2 regions of the Streptomyces sp. CMB-StM0423 genome follow, and region 2 is predicted to be linked to the other one. Evidence: riboswitches for the same ligand, from Rfam matches in the RefSeq annotation. Region 2 holds a riboswitch; the other holds the start of a gene.

Region 1 (4,206 bases), 5.4 Mb from region 2:
GTACGGGGCCAGGTGCTCGCGGACCGCGACCGGGCCGACGCCGGGGCCGCCGCCGCCGTGCGGGATGCAGAACGTCTTGTGCAGGTTCAGGTGCGAGACGTCGCCGCCGAACTTTCCGGGGCCCGCGAGGCCGACGAGCGCGTTGAGGTTGGCCCCGTCCACGTACACCTGGCCGCCGGCGGCGTGCACGGCGTCGCAGATCTCCGTGATGTGCTCCTCGAACACGCCGTGCGTGGAGGGGTAGGTGACCATGAGCACGGCCAGCTCGTCGCCGTACTGCTCGATCCTCGCGCGCAGGTCGTCCGCGTCGACCTCGCCGTTCTCCGCGGTCTTCACGACCACGACCTTCATGCCGGCCATCACCGCGGAGGCGGCGTTGGTGCCGTGCGCGGAGGACGGGATGAGGCAGACGGTGCGGCGCTCGTCGCCGTTGGCGCGGTGGTACGCCCGTACGGCCAGCAGGCCCGCCAGCTCGCCCTGCGACCCCGCGTTGGGCTGCAGGGAGACCTTGTCGTAGCCGGTGACGGCGGCCAGGCCCTCCTCCAGCTCGCGGATGAGGGTCAGATAGCCCGCGGCCTGGTCGGCGGGCGCGAAGGGGTGCAGCCCGGCGAACTCGGGCCAGGTGACGGCCTCCATCTCGGCGGTCGCGTTGAGCTTCATCGTGCAGGAGCCGAGCGGGATCATGCCGCGGTCCAGCGCGTAGTCCCGGTCGGCGAGCGTGCGCAGGTAGCGCAGCAGGGCGGTCTCGGAGCGGTGCCGGTGGAAGACCGGGTGGGTCAGGTACTCGTCGGTGCGCAGCAGCCCGGCGGGCAGCGCGTCGGCGGTGGCGGCGTCCAGCTCACCGACGTCCCGGCCGGTGACGCCGAAGGCGTCCCAGACGACGGCGAGGTGGTCGCGGACGGTGGTCTCGTCGCAGGAGATGCCGACGTGGTCGGCATCGGCGAGGCGGAGGTTGACGCCGGCGTTGCGGGCGCGGGCGGTCACCTCGGCGGCCCGGCCGGGGACGCGGACGGTGACGGTGTCGAAGAACGCGTCGTGCACCACGTCGGCGCCGCCCGCCCGCAGGCCCGCGGCGAGGATCGCGGCGAAGCGGTGGGTGCGCCGGGCGATCGCCGCCAGGCCCTCGGGGCCGTGGTAGACGGCGTACATCGACGCCATCACCGCGAGCAGCACCTGCGCGGTACAGATGTTGCTGGTGGCCTTCTCGCGGCGGATGTGCTGCTCGCGCGTCTGGAGGGCCAGCCGGTACGCCTGCGCGCCGTCCGCGTCCTTGGAGACGCCCACGAGCCGGCCCGGCAGGCTGCGCGCGAACTTCTCGCGTACGGACATGTAGCCGGCGTGCGGCCCGCCGAAGCCCATCGGGACCCCGAATCGCTGGCTGGAGCCGACCGCGATGTCGGCGCCGAGCTCCGCGGGCGAGGTCAGCAGGGTGAGCGCCAGGAGGTCGGCGGCGACGGTGACGACGGCGCCCAGCTCGTGCGCCCGCTCGATGACGGGCGCGAGGTCCCGTACGGCACCGGAGGCGCCCGGGTACTGCAGCAGCACGCCGAAGACGCCGCGCTCCGCGGCCTCCGCGGGGATGCCGCCGCTGAGGTCGGCGACGACGACCTCGACGCCGGTCGGCTCCGCGCGGGTGCGCAGCACGGCGACGGTCTGCGGCAGGGTATCGGCGTCGACCAGGAAGACGCCGTCCTTGACCTTGCCGACGCGCCGGGACAGGGCCATCGCCTCGGCGGCGGCGGTGCCCTCGTCGAGCAGCGAGGCGCCGGCGGTGGGCAGCCCGGTGAGGTCGGAGACGACGGTCTGGAAGTTGAGCAGCGCCTCCAGACGGCCCTGGGAGATCTCCGGCTGGTACGGGGTGTACGCCGTGTACCAGGCGGGGTTCTCCATGACGTTGCGCAGGATGACGGGCGGCGTGTGGGTGCCGTGGTAGCCGAGGCCGATCATGGAGGTGAGCACCTCGTTGCGCGCCGCCAGGCCGCGCAGCTCGGCCAGCACCTCGGCCTCGGAGCGGGCCGCGGGCAACGCGAACGCGCCGGTGCCCTTGATCGAGCCGGGTACGGCGGCCTCCGTCAGCTCGTCCAGCGAGCCGTAGCCGGCCTGGGCGAGCATCTTGGCCCGGTCGCCCGCGTCCGGTCCTATGTGGCGCTGCTCGAAGGGCGTGCCGCGCTCCAAGTCGGAAAGCGGGATGCGGTGGGCGTTCGTCTCGGACAAAGGGGCCTCCTGGTCGCGCGGACCTTCGCGGATACCCCTGGGCCGGGCACCCGTACGGCCTCCCCCTCTGTCATCCGGACCTGAGAGCTTCACCGGCACGCCCTGACTGGGCGCGGCCCGGCTTGCACCGTCGGTGAGGAAGGGCCGCGCGGCGGCCCGCCCTGCTTTCCAGAGTGACCTCGTCCGTGCGGTACGGGGGCCTGAGAGATTCCGGGGAGGAGTTGCTCCTTCGGCGCCTCCGGCTGGCGGGCGGAGGACTCTCCCGCACGGGGTCTGCGGCCACGATCAGCGTACCAGCGCACGCCCCGCGCATCCCGGCGCGGGGCGTGCGCTCACGTGCGCCCGGGCGGCGCCCGCCGAGTGGCCGCGGGGCCTCTTGTGCCGTTACGTGGAGGCAGCGGAGCTGTGACGAGACGTGGGAGGCACCGTGCAGACCGACATCGACCCCCGGAGCCTGATCGGCGTGCGCGCGTACGACAGCAACGGCGACAAGCTCGGGACCGTCGACGAGGTGTACCTCGACGACGCCACCGGCGCCCCGCAGTGGGCGGCGGTGCGCACGGGCCTGTTCCACCGGGACGCGTTCGTGCCGCTGGGGCCGAGCGAGCTGGCGGACGAGGGGCTGCGGGTGCCGTTCGAACGGGAGCTGATCAAGGACGCGCCGGACTTCGGCGTAGGCCGGCACCTCTCCCCCGCGCAGGAGCTCCAGCTCTACCACCACTACGGCATGACGCTGCCGCCGGAGGTCGCCAACACCCATCCGCAGCAGCGGCCGCCACAGGACCGGGACTTCGGCGAGGTCGCCGGCTCCGACGACTGACAGGCCACCGCCGGGCACCAGCCCCCCGACGTCAGCCGACCGGCACCAGCGGCAGCGGGTCCGCCGGCTCCAGCGCCGGGTCGTCCGCGGCGAACGTACGCACCCGCCCGGGCGCCGAGCCCGGCACTTCGAACCGCACCGTGACCCGGCCGACGCCGCTGCCCTGCACCCAGCCGGGGCCGTGCTCCGCGTGCCGCACGTCCAGCCCCGGCAGCCACTGCGGCGCGGCCGGCTCCGGCTCCGGCGCGGCGGGCGGCGGGGGCGGCCCGGGCGGCGGCAGCGCCACCGGGCCGTCGGCGTCCACCGGCCCGTGCTGCACCTCCGGCGCCTGGCCCGCCTGCGCGAACAGGTCCTCCTGCGTGAAGTCCGCGAGCCCGCTCACGCCGACGCCCAGCAGCCGCACGCCCGCGGTCGTCTCCACGCCGTCCAGCAGCCGCAGCGCCGCCTCGGTGACCACGGCCGGGTCGTCGGTGGGCCCGCGCAGGGTCTCGGAGCGGGTGAGGGTGGAGAAGTCGTACCGCCGGACCTTGAGGACCACCGTGCGGCCGGAGCGCCCGGCGCCGCGCAACCGCGTCACGCACCGCCGCGCCAGCCGCTCGACCTCGGTGCGGATCCGGACCCGGTCGGTGAGGTCGACGTCGAAGGTGTCCTCGACGGAGACGGACTTGGTGTCCCGGTCCGCCACCACCGGCCGCTCGTCCAGCCCCAGCGCCATCACGTGGATCCCGGTGCCGTGCGCCTTGCCCAGCAGCCGCACCATCTCGTCCTCGCCGGCGTCCGTGACCTCCCCGACCGTGGTGATCCCGGCCCGGCGCAGCGTGTCCGCCGTGGCCGGGCCGACGCCCGGCAGCGTCCGCACGTTCATCGGCCCCAGCAGCGCCCGCTCGCCGCCCGGCGGTACCAGGACGAGCCCGTCCGGCTTGGCCAGCTCGGAGGCGACCTTGGCGAGCATCTTGGACGCGGCGAGCCCGACGGACCCGGTGAGGCCCGTGGCGGCGCGGATGTCGGCGCGGAGCCGGCGCGCCACGCTCCGTAGCGCCGTCTCCTCCGCGGGCGTGCCGCCGGCTTCGAGGTCGACGAACGCCTCGTCCAGGCTCAGCGGCTCCACCAGTGGCGACAGCTCCCCGAGCAGCGCCATGACCTGGCCGCTGACCTGCTGGTAGAGCCGGAAG
Region 2 (4,206 bases):
CGGTAGTCGAAGCTCATCGGGACCAGCCAACTTTCGGGGGATGAACGTCGGCACCCTAACGGCTGCGAGCGCTCGCGGGCGAAGGCCGCACCTGCCCACGGTGGAGTCCTCTCACCCTCAGGACCTCGCGACAGGGAGCCCGTTTTCCATGCGTACGAACCGAATGGCCGGCCTCGCCGCCACCGTCGTCTCCGCCGTCGCCGGCGGCGCCCTCGTGCTCGGCATGGCCGGGCCCGTCGCCGCCGCCGGGGACGCCGCCCGGGGCGGGCACCCCGGCGGCAGGACCGCGGCTTCCGCCCCGGCCGCCGCCGACGTCGACCCGCCGACCCTGCACCTGCTGGCGCAGCTCGGGCACCTCACCGCCGCCACGGCCCGGACCGTCGGGCAGGTCCAGCAGGCCGTCGCCGACGGCGGCCGGCAGAACCCGCGCACGCTGCCCGACGTGCGGTCGCACCTGGACGCGGTGGGCGCGGCGGCGGGGGCCAAGGGCAAGGTGAAGTCGATGAAGGCGCGGAAGACGACCGCCCTGGCGCAGGCCGTCGGCTCGCTGCGGGAGGAGCTGGCCGGCCTGGTACGGGCGGGCCGGGCGGGCGACCGGGCGGCGGTGGCCGACCGGGCCACGGTGACCGTGGCGGCGCTGGTACGGGTCCTGTCGGCGACGGCGGTCAGCGGGCTGGTGCCGGCGGGGCAGGTGCCGCCGATGCCGCAGAACGCGGCGGTGCCGCCGAAGCTGCCGGCGCAGTCCGGCGCGTAGCGGCCGGCCGCCGGCCCGGTCCTGCGGCGCGCAGCCGCCCCCCGCGGACTCAGCCGAAGCTGATCGAGCGCAGCGCCCCCGTCGCCTCCCCGTCCAGCACCAGCACCGAGTCGCACCCCTCCGCCGGCTGCCCGGCGTGCGCCCAGTCCAGCAGCCTCCGGTGCGCCCACCGGTGCCGGGCGAAGGCGTACCGCGACACGGCGCGGCCGCGCCGCGCCTGCCGCTCCCGTGCCACATCCTCCGGCACGTCGAGCACCACGACGTGCACCCCGCGCCCGTACCGCCTGGCCTGCCTGGTCAGCCACCAGCGCACCCACGGCAGCGTGCCGCAGTCGTGCACGACGAGGCTGCCGCCCGCGCGGACCGCGAGCCGCAGCCGCGCGTAGTGGTCGACGCGGACTAACGGCCGGTAGAGGGCGTACGGCAGCCGCGTGCCCAGCTTCTGCGCCCAGCGCTCGCGCACGTACTGCGAGTCGATCAGCCGCACCGCGGCCGGCGGCTGCGTGCGGCGCATGAGCGTGCTCTTGCCGCTGCCCGGCAGCCCGGAGATCACGACGATGTCCCCCTCGGGATATCGAAGCCGTTCCCTGGAGGCCGCCTGCTCCACCGTCACGCTGCCTCCCACGCCCCGCACCGCCGCTCTTGCCGTCCACAAGCGTCGCAACAGCAGCGGGACTCGACAAGGACGCAACGGAAGGTGGCCTCCCACTTCTTCCCCTGTCCCGCGGTCGACGGTGCGTGCAATGATGGGGCCCGCCAACTGCATACCGGCCGTCAGAACCCGCGCGGGAGAGTCCCGGTGCCTCGTCGCACCGGGCGCCGAAGGAGCAAGTCCTCCCTTGAATCTCTCAGGCACCGTCACCGCGCGGGCGAGGCAGATCTGAAAAGCGGGTGTGCCCGGCCGTGCGCCGGCGCCGCCCCACCCAAGGTGCAAGCCACGCTCCCGCGGGATCGTGGCGAACCTCTCAGGTTCCGATGACAGATGGGGAGGACACGACCACCCCCTGTCCGGGAGCCTGACGATGACCACTGAGAGCCCTGCACCGCGCCGTACCGCGCTCGACGCCACGCACCGCGCCCTCGGCGCCACCATGACCGACTTCGCCGGCTGGGACATGCCGCTGCGCTACGGCAGCGAGCGTGAGGAGCACGTCGCGGTGCGCACCCGCGCCGGCCTCTTCGACCTCTCCCACATGGGCGAGATCGCCGTCACCGGCCCGCAGGCCGCGGACCTGCTGGACTACGCCCTGGTGGGCCGGCTGTCCGCGGTGCGCCCGGGCCGTGCCCGGTACACGATGATCTGCCGCGAGGACGGCGGCATCCTCGACGACCTGATCGTCTACCGGCTCGCCGACGAGGAGTACATGATCGTCGCGAACGCCGCCAACGCCCAGGTCGTCCTGGACGCCCTCGCCGGGCGGGCCGCCGGCTTCCCGGGCGCCGGGGTGCGCGACGACCGGGAGGCGTACGCCCTGATCGCCGTGCAGGGTCCGAAGTCGCCGGCCATCCTCGGCCGGGTCACCGACGCGGATCTGGCCGGCCTGAAGTACTACGCGGGTCTGCCCGGCACCGTCGCCGGCGCGGACGCGCTCATCGCCCGTACCGGCTACACCGGCGAGGACGGCTTCGAGCTGTTCGTACGCCCCGCGGACGCGGCGGCCGTCTGGGCGGCGCTGACCGCGGCGGGCGCGGACGACGGCCTGGTGCCGTGCGGGCTCTCCTGCCGCGACACCCTGCGCCTCGAGGCCGGCATGCCGCTGTACGGGCACGAGCTGACCACCGCGCTCACGCCCTTCGACGCCGGCCTCGGCCGGGTCGTCAAGCTCGACAAGCCCGGCGACTTCGTCGGGCGCGAGGCGCTCGAACAGGCCGCCGAGCGCGCCGCGGCCGAGCCGCCGCGGGTGCTGGTCGGCCTGGTCGCCGCGGGCCGGCGGGTGCCGCGCGCGGGGTACGGGGTGGTGGCCGGCGGCCGGCGCATCGGCGAGGTCACCTCCGGCGCCCCCTCCCCCACCCTGGGCAAGCCGATCGCCATGGCGTACGTGGACGCCGCGCACGCCGGTCCCGGCCCCTCGGCGGCCACCGGCGTGGGCGTCGACATCCGCGGCAGCCACGAGCCGTACGAGGTCGTCGCCCTGCCGTTCTACAAGCGCTCCTGACCGGCTGCGCACGTACGCCTGCCTCTTCCTTTCCGCGGCCCCTCGACCGCGCCACCAGCGCCCCTTTACGCCACTCACGTCCCGATCCTGGAGAATCGCCTTATGAACAACCCTGAGCACCTGCGCTACAGCAAGGAACACGAGTGGGTCGCGACCGACGACGGCGTCGCCACCGTCGGCATCACCGCCCACGCCGCGAACGCGCTGGGCGACGTCGTCTTCGTCCAGTTGCCGGACGTGGGCGCCGCGGTCACCGCGGGCGAGCCCTGCGGCGAGCTGGAGTCGACGAAGTCCGTCTCCGACCTCTACGCGCCGGTGACCGGGGAGGTCACCGAGACCAACCAGGACGTCGTGGACGACCCGGCGCTGGTGAACTCCGGGCCGTATCAGGACGGCTGGCTGTTCCGGGTGCGCGTCTCGGCCGAGGCCGCCGACCTGATGTCCGCCGCCGAGTACACCGCGTTCACCGCGGGCTGAGCTCCGCCGCCGCAGCCCCGCCCGCCCGCGTCCCTCTCTTTCCCCGGAAGGTCCCATGTCCCTTCTGAACGGCTCGCTCCACGAGGTCGACCCCGAGGTCGCCGCCGCCGTGGACGCCGAACTCAAGCGCCAGCAGTCCACCCTCGAAATGATCGCCTCGGAGAACTTCGCCCCGGTCGCCGTGCTGGAGGCGCAGGGCTCGGTCCTCACCAACAAGTACGCCGAGGGCTACCCCGGCCGCCGCTACTACGGGGGCTGCGAGTACGTCGACGTCGCCGAGGAGCTGGCCCGCGAGCGGGTCAAGGCGCTCTTCGGCGCCGAGGCGGCGAACGTCCAGCCGCACTCGGGCGCGTCGGCGAACGCGGCGGCGATGTTCGCGGTGCTCAAGCCCGGCGACACGATCCTGGGCCTGGACCTGGCCCACGGCGGGCACCTGACCCACGGCATGAAGATCAACTTCTCCGGCAAGCTGTACGACGTCGCCGCCTACCACGTCGACGCCGAGACCGGCCAGGTCGACATGGCCGAGGTCGAGCGGCTGGCCAAGGAGCGGCGGCCGAAGCTGATCATCGCGGGCTGGTCGGCGTACCCCCGGCAGCTCGACTTCGCCGGCTTCCGCCGGATCGCCGACGAGGTCGACGCGCTGCTGATGGTCGACATGGCGCACTTCGCCGGTCTCGTCGCCGCGGGCCTGCACCCCAACCCGGTGCCGTACGCGGACATCGTCACCACCACGACGCACAAGACCCTCGGCGGCCCGCGCGGCGGGGTCATCCTCTCCCGCCAGGCCCTCGCCAAGAAGATCAACTCGGCGGTCTT

Evidence for each region. A riboswitch is a leader RNA that binds a small molecule or an ion and turns the genes downstream of it on or off. The one in region 2 is predicted to bind glycine.
Region 1: linked by a shared signal. The riboswitch ahead of gcvP (aminomethyl-transferring glycine dehydrogenase) and the one ahead of gcvT (glycine cleavage system aminomethyltransferase GcvT) in region 2 are both predicted to bind glycine.

Annotation. Positions count from the first base shown of each region.
Region 1 covers NZ_CP025407.1:7,572,301-7,576,506, reverse strand. The annotation lists gene gcvP (aminomethyl-transferring glycine dehydrogenase) at 1-2,214, opposite strand, end outside; glycine riboswitch at 2,393-2,489, opposite strand; gene CXR04_RS32910 (PRC-barrel domain-containing protein) at 2,630-3,034, shown strand; gene CXR04_RS32905 (DNA polymerase IV) at 3,066-4,206, opposite strand, start outside.
Region 2 covers NZ_CP025407.1:2,124,637-2,128,842, forward strand. The annotation lists gene CXR04_RS08835 (enhanced serine sensitivity protein SseB) at 1-17, opposite strand, end outside; gene CXR04_RS36390 (hypothetical protein) at 149-754, shown strand; gene CXR04_RS08845 (AAA family ATPase) at 804-1,367, opposite strand; glycine riboswitch at 1,531-1,628, shown strand; glycine riboswitch at 1,629-1,746, shown strand; gene gcvT (glycine cleavage system aminomethyltransferase GcvT) at 1,777-2,910, shown strand; gene gcvH (glycine cleavage system protein GcvH) at 3,013-3,387, shown strand; gene glyA (serine hydroxymethyltransferase) at 3,443-4,206, shown strand, end outside.